3 regions of the Shigella sp. SIG6 genome follow, and region 3 is predicted to be linked to each of the others. Evidence: riboswitches for the same ligand, from Rfam matches in the RefSeq annotation. Region 3 holds a riboswitch; each other region holds the start of a gene.
The links. A riboswitch is a leader RNA that binds a small molecule or an ion and turns the genes downstream of it on or off. The one in region 3 is predicted to bind thiamine pyrophosphate.
Positions count from the first base shown of each region.

Region 1: it holds a riboswitch for thiamine pyrophosphate, as region 3 does, so the genes downstream of both, thiB (thiamine ABC transporter substrate binding subunit) here and thiC (phosphomethylpyrimidine synthase ThiC) in region 3, are expected to answer to the same signal.
Region 2: it holds a riboswitch for thiamine pyrophosphate, as region 3 does, so the genes downstream of both, thiM (hydroxyethylthiazole kinase) here and thiC (phosphomethylpyrimidine synthase ThiC) in region 3, are expected to answer to the same signal.

Region 1 is NZ_JBQZXC010000021.1:29,436-33,613, forward strand. Features, by position in the region: gene thiP (thiamine/thiamine pyrophosphate ABC transporter permease ThiP) at 1-1,550, opposite strand, end outside; gene thiB (thiamine ABC transporter substrate binding subunit) at 1,526-2,509, opposite strand; TPP riboswitch at 2,540-2,639, opposite strand; gene sgrR (DNA-binding transcriptional regulator SgrR) at 2,673-4,178, opposite strand, start outside.
Region 2 is NZ_JBQZXC010000061.1:8,633-12,810, forward strand. Features, by position in the region: partial or broken gene ACUU1M_RS11725 (putative fimbrial-like adhesin protein) at 1-697, shown strand, start outside; gene rcnB (Ni(II)/Co(II) efflux transporter accessory subunit RcnB) at 779-1,117, opposite strand; gene rcnA (nickel/cobalt efflux protein RcnA) at 1,336-2,184, opposite strand; gene rcnR (Ni(II)/Co(II)-binding transcriptional repressor RcnR) at 2,305-2,577, shown strand; TPP riboswitch at 2,669-2,765, shown strand; gene thiM (hydroxyethylthiazole kinase) at 2,800-3,588, shown strand; gene thiD (bifunctional hydroxymethylpyrimidine kinase/phosphomethylpyrimidine kinase) at 3,585-4,178, shown strand, end outside.
Region 3 is NZ_JBQZXC010000036.1:10,603-14,780, forward strand. Features, by position in the region: gene nudC (NAD(+) diphosphatase) at 1-613, opposite strand, end outside; gene rsd (sigma D regulator) at 708-1,184, shown strand; TPP riboswitch at 1,237-1,337, shown strand; gene thiC (phosphomethylpyrimidine synthase ThiC) at 1,418-3,313, shown strand; gene thiE (thiamine phosphate synthase) at 3,313-3,948, shown strand; gene thiF (thiazole biosynthesis adenylyltransferase ThiF) at 3,941-4,178, shown strand, end outside.

The sequences.
Region 1 (4,178 bases), on a different contig from region 3:
AGTAGTAGCAGAATTAACGCGGTGACCGCGCCGTCCTGGCTGCGATAGGAGCCAATTTGCTGGTAGAGATAAAACGGCAGGGTACGGAAATCATCGTTACCGAACAACGCCACTACGCCAAAATCACCAATCGACAGCACGCAGGCAAAAGCCAGCGCCTGCGCCAGTGGACGTTTCAGGGCGCGCAGCTCGACCACTTTTAAGCCCGACCAGCCTTCAATGCCCAGCGACTGACACAACATACTGTAGCGGGCGGTGATATCGCGCATCGGGTTTTCCAGTACTTTCAGCGCATAAGGGATCGCCATTAACGCATTGGTGAAAATCACAATGCCGTCAGCAGATTGTGGCAGGCCGATAGTGTTGTTGAGCAGTAAAAAGAAGCCGGTAGCCAGCACAATCCCCGGCATGGCGAGGATCAACATGCCGCTCATCTCCAGCGCCTGACCCGCCAGCATTTTCTGCCGCGCCCGCAGTTCGCGACTGCTCCATAGCAGCATCATGGTCAGCACTACGCACAATACACCTGCCGCCAGCGCAATACGCAACGAGGTCCACAGCGCCTGCCACAGCACCGGTTGTGCCAGCACTTCCGGCAACTGGCGATTTACCCCATCGACGATCACCGCCAGCAACGGTGGCAGCAACAGCAGCAGCGCCAGCACTATTAACACCGTGTCGCAAATGCGGCTATGCAGACGATCGTCCGGATCGCGCCAGCCTTGCAGCAGCGTGGTGCCGGGCGCAATGGCCTTACTTAGTCGCTGACTCAACAGCACCAGCCCAAGGCAACACACCATCTGGAGCAGCGCCAGCATCGCCGCGCGGGCAGGATCGTAGTCGTAACTCAGCGCCTGATAAATAGCCAGCTCGATAGTGGTTGCCTGCGGACCGCCGCCCAGCGATAGCACGGTGGCGAAGCTGGCGAAACAGAGCATAAAGATAAGCGCGGCAACCGGCGGGATTTGTCGCCGTAGCCACGGCCATTCGACGAAGCGGAAAAAATGCCAGCCGCGCATCCCAAGCTGGGCGGCAAGCTGACGTTGTTCGCCGGGAATGTTTTCCAGTGCCTGGAGTAATAAGCGGCTCGCCATCGGCAGATTAAAAAATACGTGCGCCAGCAAAATGCCTTGCAGGCCGTAGGGCGAAAAGGTCCACTCCAGACCGAGCGATTGGCAGAGCGATGCCAGCCAGCCCTGACGACCATAGACGCTAAGAATGCCGAAAACAGCAACTAGCACCGGGAGGATCAAGGTCATTGCGCACAGACGCAACAGCGCCAGCCGACCCGGAAAGCGCCTGCGATAGAGGGCGCGGGCGAGGAATATCGCGGGTACGACAGAGAGTAGCGCCGAGAGAAACGCCTGCCAGAAGGAGAAGCGCACCACATGCCACAGGTAGCTGTCCTGCCAGACTGCCACCCAGTTACCCTGCGGCGCGTTCCACCACAGGGCGAGAAACGCCGCGAGCGCAACCGCTACCACCAGCGTGGCGGCGCTTACACCTGGAATTAACCAGCCGGGAATTAACGGCTGACGGCGCGTTGCCATTCGCTAATCCATGCCTGACGTTGTGCCGCCACTTCAGCTGGTGTGAACTCCAGCGTGGTGGCCGGTTTGGTCAATTGTTCAAACCCGGCAGGCAGCGTGACATTTGCCACCGGATACATCCAGTTACCGGTTGGGATCGCATTCTGAAAAGCAGGAGAAACCATAAACTGGAGGAATTTTTGCGCCAGCTCCGGCTGCTTGCTGGCAGCGGTGCGGGCGGCGACTTCCACCTGCAGATAGTGACCTTCGCTAAAGTTCGCGGCGGCGTAGTTATCTTTTTTCTCTTCGAGAATGTGATAAGCCGGAGAGGTGGTGTAACTCAGTACCAGATCGCTTTCACCTTTTAAAAACAGGCCGTAGGCTTCGCTCCAGCCTTTGGTGACCGTGACGGTTTTCTTCGCCAGTTTTTGCCAGGCTTGTGGGGCGTCATCGCCATAGACTTTTTGCATCCACAACAGCAGACCCAGCCCCGGCGTGCTGGTACGCGGATCCTGATAAATCACCCGCCAGTTCTGATCGCTCTCAACCAATTCTTTCAGGCTTTGCGGCGGGTTTTTCAGTTTGTTCTTGTCATAGACGAAGGCGAAATAGCCGTAATCAAACGGGACGAAAGTGTCATTATTCCAGCCGCCGGGAACGTTAACGGCATCCGCTGCCACACCGCTTTTGGCAAATAGTCCGGTTTTACTGGCGGCGTCTAACAGATTGTTATCCAGCCCCAGCACCACATCGGCTTTACTATTTTTGCCTTCCATCCGTAGACGGTTGAGAAGCGAAACGCCATCTTCCAGCGCCACCAGTTTCAGTTCGCAGTTACAGTCGGCTTCAAAAGCTTTTTTGATCTTTGGACCAGGCCCCCAGTCGGCGGCGAAGGAATCGTAGGTATAAACAGTCAGAACGGGTTTAGCGAAAACGGGCGCTGTGCACAGCAACAGCAGGGGAAGACATTTTTTTAACACTTTGCACCTCAAAAAAGAGTGGCAAAGGACTTGAGAAGGAGCCTCAAATCCCTTCGCCGGCGTTATCCGGATCAGGTTCGACGGGTATTTTCTCAGCGCACGCGTTTGCGTGGCACCCCGTTGAGAACGGCGTTAGTGTAGTGATTTTGTTATCTACCAGCAATCATGGATCCGGTGGCGCAAACCACGCTGATTTAAAATCGAACCAGCCGAGGGTATTCATACGCAGGCCGCGCATACTGCGTTGTCCCTGAATGATCAGCCAGTGGTGGATAAGCGGCACCATTGCTTTACTGGCGACCAGTTGCTGGCACCAGTTCGCCAGGTTCATTTCGCCATTGCGCCAGCGGGCGGCGTCGGCTTGCCAGTCGATCGGAATACAGTGTTGGAGCAGCGGCACCTCGCACAAGTGCGCGAACAGCGAAAAATCCAGCGGCAGCGTAAAGTTGGCGCTATTAAGCCAGATATCGCTCTCGATCTCTCCTTCATGCCACTGATCGTAGCTGATCTCTTTGATTTCCAGCGTGACCTGGTGACTTGCCAGAATCTGCTGCATGATCCCGGCAATCACCCGATGCTCACTGTGATCCTGATAAAAGGTCAGGGTGAGGCTTTCCAGGCCAGCCGGTTTTTCGCTCTTTATGGTGCGGGCATGGTGCCAACGGGGGAGCAGTCCATAAGCTGGGAACCACAGTTGCTGGTACTGTTCCTCAGCGAAATAGACCAGATTAGTTGGAGAAAGCACATAGCTTACCCAGTCCCTGACTTGCTGATTCGCCCCGCGATGGGTGCGGCTGTCGAACAGTAAATAGTAGCAACCTTCCTCCAGGCGGCTTTCAATCTCTTTTTCCTCGCCCTGTGGACCTTTTAGCATCAGACCACCGGCTGGCTCGTCGGCAATTTCCGGCAGAACCCAGACGTTAACTTCGTCGATTAATGCCCGGTAACCGAAGAAGTCATCGAATGCCTGAATTTTCAGTTGATTGGTGCTGTTGCGAATCACCGCATACGGACCGGTGCCAATAGGATGGCTGGCAAAGTTACTGAGGGTTTCCCATTCGCACGGCAGGATCATCGCCGGAACTTGCCCCAGCAGTAACGGCAACCAGCGGTCCGGCTGCGTGAGATGGATATCCAGCGTCCAGGGCGTCGGCGACACAATGTCCGTAATATGCGAATAGAGCGGCAGCGTATTGATTCGTTTTAAAGAGGCGATCACGTCGTCCATTTCCAGTTCACGACCATGATGAAAATGGACTCCTGGACGCAAAAAGAAACGCCAGTGAAGCGGTGATATTTGCTGCCAGTGGTGGGCGATGTCTGCTTCCAGTTCCCCATTTTCCTCATTTATGCGCGTTAGCGAACTGAAGATTTGCCGGGCAATATGGGTTTCGGAACGGCGCAATGCGCTGCCAGGTAGCAGATTACGCAACGGACGATAGTAGAGCACGCGCAGGATGTGCCGCCCCTGGCGGAAGCTGCGGCCCAGATGAGAAACCAGCATTTGCCGCACAGTCGCTTTGTCGCCAACCAACTGCACTAGTTGGTCGATACGATCCTGCTCCAGCAGGTCTTCCGCCCGCTGTTGCTGAAGCGCCAGCCCGGTATAGAGGAATGTCAGACGCGAGCGTTTACCGCGCCCGACTTCCGCTTCCCACGTCAGCCAGCC
Region 2 (4,178 bases), on a different contig from region 3:
CTGCGGCCAGTAATGCAAAAGTGAATATTTCTGCGGGGGGCGGTGGTTCAGTGGTGATTAATGGTGTTGCGACATTATCCAGTGCTTCATCATCGACACGCGGGAGTGCCGCAGTACAATTTCTACTGTGTTTATTAGGTGGCAAGTCATGGGATGCATGTGTAAATAGTTACAGAAATGCATTGGCACAAAATGCAGGTGTCTATTCCTTCAATCTGACATTGTCATACAACCCGATAACCACAACCTGCAAACAGGACGATTTATTAATTACTTTAGACAGTATTCCCGTTTCACAATTACCAGCCACAGGTAACAAAGCAACAATAAATAGTAAAAAAAGGGATATTATTCTGCGTTGTAAAAATTTATTAGGTCAACAAAATCAAACATCACGGAAAATGCAGGTGTATTTATCAAGTTCTGACTTGTTAACCAACAGCAACACAATACTGAAAGGTGCGGAAGATAATGCGTAGGATTTATTCTTGAAAGTAATGGTTCGCCAGTCACACTTTTAAATATCACTAACAGCAGTAAAGGATACACAAATTTAAAAGAAATTGCGGCAAAGTCAAAACTTACAGATACAACGGTTTCAATTCCGATAACAGCCAGTTACTACGTCTACGATACAAACAAAGTTAAATCTGGCACACTGGAGGCAACCGCATTAATCAACGTGAAATACGACTAATAACAAGCAAGACGAGCAAGTGGCTAATAATAAAAAATAACAAGGTGTCTGCATTTCCCCCTCATGATGAGGGGGCTTTTTTTAGCGATGATAAAAAATCTCACCGTCGTAGGCTTTAATGATTTTACCGTCGGTGTCGCTGATCAACACGTACGCGCCACCCATATAGGTCCAGTGCGTCCCGGCATCAGGCGCGGGCAGGTTACGTAACTGCCACTGCTTAATGTTGTACTCATCGGTGCGGTACATCTCTGGGACGGTATCACCTGGTTTGAAATGCTTAAAGTCAGCAATGAAACTACTTAACTCATACTTAGAAATTCCCGAGGTATTGGTCGAACCCGCGGTGGCTGGTGCGGCCCAGGCGGCACTGGTAACCAGCAAAAGCACACCCAGCAACATCTTATTTTTAATGGTCATAAACTCTCCACTTTGGGGATCTGTAATATCAGTCGCATATCTTTCCTGCCATACAATATAACTGACAAGCGATATTTTGTTAGTGATCCCATGATTTCGTAAAAAGTGTAAATGAAAGGATGCCCTAAAAGCATCCTTAGCGAGCAGAGAGTCAGCGGAAATAGCTGATTTAAGAATCATCCTGGGCTGAAGATAACATGCAAGCCTAAAGGATTGAGTTATCGCATTATGCCCATGAAGCCATGTACGCCCATATACACACCGACTAAGCCAATCAACAGACTGGAAAAATAGGGGGCGCGTTTAGCGAGAGTGTTAAATCCGCTCCAGCGTTTTGCGACCTGCTGAACGCTGATTGCTGCGCCAACGCCTACGGTGACAAGCGTTAACGCCAGGCCAATGCTGAAACTGACGACCAGTGTTGCGCCCAGTGTCAGGGCTTTCAACTGAATGCATATCAACAGCACGGTAATTGCTGCCGGGCAGGGGATAAGGCCACCGGTTAAGCCAAATAACAAAATTTGCCAGTTGATGACCTCTCTACCATCAAAGCGTCGTTTAATGTCATTGGCATGGGCTCGTGCATGGGCATCCTGATACTCGCCATGTTCGTGATGGTGATGATGTCCTTGGTCGTGGTGATGTTCGTGGTCTTGATGATGTTCGTGATCGTGATGATGGTGATGATGCTCATAATCATGCCCGTGCATATTCTCCAGCCAGTTGCGTTCGCCGCGCCAGGTACGCCAGAACATCCAGAACGCGGTGCCAATAATGATCACTGCGGAAATCAGCTGGAGCCACGGTTCTGCTGATTGAGCAGTAAAGCGCTTACTGATCACCATCCCGCCAAAGGCAATCAACCAGACCACCGCGGTATGCGAAATGGTTGCTGCCAGTCCGAGCATCACCGCCTGTTTAATGGTGCCTTTGATGGCGATGATAAACGCCGCCATCATCGTTTTTGAGTGCCCTGGTTCCAGGCCATGAAGCGCACCAAGTAAGATGGCGCTGGGGATGAAGAACCAGGCGTTTCCTTGCTGAAGAAGAGTTGTAAATTCGGTCATGATAATAATTCTTAGTATTAATTCGGCAATCTGATTCTACTCCCCCCAGTACCTGATACTACCCCCCCAGTAGATTAATAGTGCTATGATTTTTCATATTCTTGTTAACCAGGTGTTGCCATGTCTCATACAATCCGTGATAAACAGAAACTGAAAGCGCGTGCCAGTAAGATTCAGGGCCAGGTCGTGGCGCTCAAGAAAATGCTCGACGAGCCGCACGAATGCGCTGCAGTTTTACAACAGATTGCTGCTATCCGTGGAGCGGTAAACGGTCTGATGCGGGAAGTGATTAAAGGTCATCTGACGGAACACATCGTTCACCAGGGGGATGAGCTAAAACGTGAAGAAGATCTGGATGTCGTTCTGAAGGTGCTGGATTCATATATCAAATAATTTATTAACGCGATTGTAAAACTGCCGTTTTTCCTCGTTTACAACGGGTGCGCTGGACATTACCATCCTCCTCTGCGATTTATCATCGCAACCAAACGACTCGGGGTGCCCTTCTGCGTGAAGGCTGAGAAATACCCGTATCACCTGATCTGGATAATGCCAGCGTAGGGAAGTCACGGACCACCAGGTCATTGCTTCTTCACGTTATGGCAGGAGCAAACTATGCAAGTCGACCTGCTGAGTTCAGCGCAATCTGCGCACGCGTTACACCTTTTTCACCAACATTCCCCTCTTGTGCACTGCATGACCAATGATGTGGTGCAAACCTTTACCGCCAATACCTTGCTGGCGCTCGGTGCATCGCCAGCGATGGTTATCGAAACCGAAGAGGCCAGTCAGTTTGCGGCTATCGCCAGTGCCTTGTTGATTAACGTTGGCACACTGACGCAGCCACGCGCACAGGCGATGCGTGCTGCCGTTGAGCAAGCAAAAAGCTCTCAAACACGCTGGACGCTTGATCCAGTAGCGGTTGGTGCGCTCGATTATCGCCGCCATTTTTGTCATGAACTTTTATCTTTTAAACCGGCAGCGATACGTGGTAATGCTTCGGAAATCATGGCATTAGCTGGCATTGCTAATGGCGGACGGGGAGTGGATACCACTGACGCCGCAGCTAACGCGATACCCGCTGCACAAACACTGGCACGGGAAACTGGCGCAATCGTCGTGGTCACTGGCGAGGTGGATTATGTTACCGATGGACATCGTATCATTGGTATTCACGGTGGCGATCCGTTAATGACCAAAGTGGTAGGAACTGGCTGTGCATTATCGGCGGTTGTCGCTGCCTGCTGTGCGTTACCAGGCGATACGCTGGAAAATGTCGCATCTGCCTGTCACTGGATGAAACAAGCCGGAGAACGCGCAGTCGCCAGAAGCGAGGGGCCAGGCAGTTTTGTTCCACATTTCCTTGATGCGCTCTGGCAATTGACGCAGGAGGTGCAGGCATGAAACGAATTAACGCTCTGACGATTGCCGGTACTGATCCGAGTGGTGGTGCGGGGATTCAGGCCGATCTTAAAACCTTCTCGGCACTTGGCGCTTATGGTTGCTCAGTTATTACTGCACTGGTGGCGCAAAATACCCGTGGCGTACAGTCGGTGTATCGCATTGAGCCTGATTTTGTCGCCGCCCAGCTCGATTCGGTGTTCAGCGATGTGCGAATCGATACCACTAAAATCGGTATGTTGGCGGAAACCGATATTGTTGAAGCGGTGGCAGAACGGTTGCAACGTTATCAGATCCAAAACGTGGTACTCGACACCGTTATGCTGGCAAAAAGCGGCGACCCGCTGCTTTCACCTTCGGCGGTTGCTACGCTGCGCAGTCGATTATTGCCACAGGTTTCATTAATAACGCCAAACTTGCCCGAAGCTGCCGCCTTGCTCGACGCGCCACACGCGCGCACCGAACAGGAAATGCTGGAACAAGGGCGATCGCTGTTGGCGATGGGCTGTGGCGCAGTGCTAATGAAAGGTGGTCATCTGGATGATGAGCAAAGCCCGGACTGGCTGTTTACCCGCGAGGGTGAACAACGGTTT
Region 3 (4,178 bases):
TAAACGCGGTCATTAAAGACTGAGGAAACGGCCACGGCTGAGAAGTCACGTAACGCAAGTTTTTAACTTTAATTCCGCTCTCTTCCATCACTTCCCGCGCGACTGCCTGCTCGAGGGTTTCGCCCACTTCGACGAATCCGGCAAGTACTGTATGGACACCGTTACGATGGCGGGTATGCTGGGCGAGGAGGATCGAATCATCGCGACGGATGGCAACAATAATGCAGGGGGCGATTTGCGGGTAGTAACGCTCACGGCAATGGCTGCACAGCATCGCCCATTCGGTTTTGCTCGGATACATTTCATGCCCGCAGTAACCACAGTATTTATGCGATCGGTAAAACTCCGCCAGTTGCACGCCACGTCCGGCCAGTTGAAACAGCCCAACATCGAGATCAATGACCTGACGTACCGACCCCATATCGTGACGCCGCTGCTGTTGTATTAACCAAACAGGTTCCCCCTGCCATTCGCCGATTTGTAGTGCGCGCTGACCCACAAGATCGAAATTTGCCGCTTCGCCATACGGCAATTCTCCCTTCGGCAACCATAATTTTTGTTCATGGCTGACGACCCACCAGCCGTGATCTAATTTTTCAATTATACGATCCATAGCTCTTGCACTACCTTTGCATCACTGGCATGTTTAACATGGTTTTTACATTTCTCACTGAGCAGTTTTTGAATACAAACTTGCGGAGTCAATCATGCTTAACCAGCTCGATAACCTGACGGAGCGCGTCAGAGGAAGTAACAAACTGGTTGATCGCTGGCTACATGTACGTAAGCATCTGCTCGTGGCTTACTACAATCTGGTTGGCATTAAGCCTGGCAAAGAATCGTACATGAGGCTAAACGAAAAAGCCCTTGATGATTTTTGTCAGAGCCTGGTCGATTACTTGTCTGCCGGACATTTCAGTATTTATGAGCGCATTCTTCATAAGCTGGAAGGCAACGGGCAACTCGCGCGCGCCGCGAAGATTTGGCCGCAACTCGAAGCCAATACCCAACAGATTATGGATTACTACGATTCCAGCCTGGAAACCGCCATCGATCATGATAATTACCTTGAGTTTCAACAGGTTTTATCTGACATCGGCGAGGCGCTGGAAGCGCGCTTTGTGCTGGAAGATAAGCTGATTCTGCTGGTGCTTGACGCCGCCCGCGTCAAACATCCTGCTTGAGTTCTGCGCTGTTAACGCGTAATTTACATTCAACGCCCCGTTTGTGGGGGCTAATTTCTTGTCGGAGTGCCTTAACTGGCTGAGACCGTTTATTCGGGATCCGCGGAACCTGATCAGGCTAATACCTGCGAAGGGAACAAGAGTTAATCTGCTATCGCATCGCCTTTGCGGCGATCGTCTCTTGCTTCATCCGTCGTCTGACAAGCCACGTCCTTAACTTTTTGGAATGAGCTATGTCTGCAACAAAACTGACCCGCCGCGAACAACGCGCCCGAGCCCAACATTTTATCGACACCCTGGAAGGCACCGCCTTTCCCAACTCAAAACGCATTTATATCACTGGCACACACCCCGGCGTGCGCGTGCCGATGCGTGAGATCCAGCTTAGCCCGACGCTAATTGGCGGTAGCAAAGAACAGCCGCAGTACGAAGAAAACGAAGCGATTCCGGTCTACGACACCTCCGGCCCGTATGGTGATCCGCAGATCGCCATTAACGTGCAGCAAGGGCTGGCAAAACTACGCCAGCCGTGGATCGATGCGCGCGCCGATACCGAAGAACTTACCGTGCGCAGTTCCGATTACACCAGAACGCGGCTGGCAGATGATGGTCTCGACGAGCTACGTTTTAGCGGCTTATTAACGCCAAAACGCGCCAAAACAGGACGCCGTGTCACCCAACTGCACTACGCCCGCCAGGGCATCATCACGCCGGAAATGGAATTCATCGCCATCCGCGAGAATATGGGCCGCGAGCGCATCCGTAGCGAGGTTTTACGCCACCAGCATCCGGGAATGAGCTTTGGCGCACATCTGCCGGAAAATATCACTGCGGAATTTGTCCGTGATGAAGTTGCTGCCGGACGTGCGATTATCCCGGCCAACATTAATCATCCGGAATCGGAGCCGATGATTATTGGCCGTAACTTCCTGGTAAAAGTTAACGCCAATATCGGCAACTCGGCGGTCACCTCTTCCATCGAAGAAGAAGTGGAAAAGCTGGTATGGTCCACGCGCTGGGGAGCGGATACGGTGATGGATCTCTCCACCGGTCGCTATATTCACGAAACCCGCGAGTGGATTTTGCGTAACAGTCCGGTGCCGATCGGTACAGTGCCGATCTACCAGGCGCTGGAGAAGGTTAACGGGATCGCCGAAGATCTTACCTGGGAAGCGTTCCGCGACACGCTGCTGGAACAGGCCGAGCAAGGTGTGGATTACTTCACTATCCATGCGGGCGTACTGCTGCGCTATGTGCCGATGACCGCGAAACGCCTGACCGGTATCGTCTCTCGCGGCGGTTCGATTATGGCGAAATGGTGCCTCTCCCATCATCAGGAAAATTTCCTCTATCAACACTTCCGCGAAATTTGTGAAATCTGTGCCGCTTATGACGCTTCGCTGTCGCTGGGCGACGGTCTGCGCCCCGGTTCTATTCAGGACGCCAACGATGAAGCGCAGTTTGCCGAATTGCATACGCTGGGCGAACTGACCAAAATCGCCTGGGAATATGACGTACAGGTGATGATTGAAGGCCCAGGCCATGTGCCGATGCAGATGATCCGCCGCAATATGACCGAGGAGTTAGAGCACTGCCACGAAGCGCCGTTTTACACTCTGGGGCCGCTAACTACCGATATTGCACCGGGCTATGACCACTTCACGTCGGGGATTGGTGCGGCGATGATTGGCTGGTTTGGCTGCGCGATGCTCTGTTACGTAACGCCAAAAGAGCATCTGGGTCTGCCCAATAAAGAAGATGTTAAGCAGGGGCTTATCACTTATAAGATTGCCGCCCACGCTGCTGACCTGGCAAAAGGGCATCCGGGCGCGCAAATTCGCGATAACGCCATGTCGAAAGCCCGCTTCGAATTTCGCTGGGAAGACCAGTTTAATCTGGCCCTCGACCCGTTTACCGCCCGCGCTTATCACGATGAAACCCTGCCCCAAGAGTCCGGCAAAGTCGCCCATTTTTGCTCCATGTGTGGGCCAAAATTCTGCTCGATGAAAATCAGCCAAGAAGTACGCGATTACGCCGCCGCGCAAACCATTGAAGTGGGAATGGCGGATATGTCGGAGAACTTCCGTGCCAGAGGCGGAGAAATCTACCTGCATAAGGAGGAAGCGTGATGTATCAGCCTGATTTTCCTCCTGTACCTTTTCGTTTAGGACTGTACCCGGTGGTGGACAGCGTACAGTGGATCGAACGTCTGTTGGATGCAGGCGTACGTACTCTCCAGCTACGCATCAAAGATCGGCGCGATGAAGAGGTGGAAGCCGATGTCGTGGCGGCAATTGCGCTGGGCCGCCGCTATAACGCGCGATTGTTTATCAACGATTACTGGCGGCTCGCGATCAAGCATCAGGCGTATGGCGTCCATTTGGGGCAGGAAGATTTGCAAGCCACCGATCTCAATGCCATCCGCGCGGCAGGCCTGCGGCTGGGCGTTTCGACACATGACGATATGGAAATCGACGTCGCGCTGGCAGCACGCCCCTCTTATATCGCGCTGGGACATGTGTTCCCGACGCAAACCAAACAGATGCCTTCTGCACCGCAGGGGCTGGAACAGTTGGCACGGCATGTTGAGCGCCTGGCGGATTATCCCACCGTGGCGATTGGCGGTATCAGTCTGGCACGCGCGCCTGCGGTGATAGCAACGGGTGTCGGCAGTATCGCCGTCGTCAGCGCCATTACTCAAGCCGCAGACTGGCGTTTGGCAACGGCACAGTTGCTGGAAATTGCAGGAGTTGGCGATGAATGACCGTGACTTTATGCGTTATAGCCGCCAAATTCTGCTCGACGATATCGCTCTTGACGGGCAGCAAAAACTGCTCGACAGCCAGGTGCTGATTATTGGTCTTGGCGGGCTGGGTACACCTGCTGCGCTATACCTGGCAGGGGCTGGCGTCGGGACGCTGGTACTGGCAGATGACGACGATGTGCATTTAAGCAATCTGCAACGACAAATCCTCTTTACCACTGAAGATATCA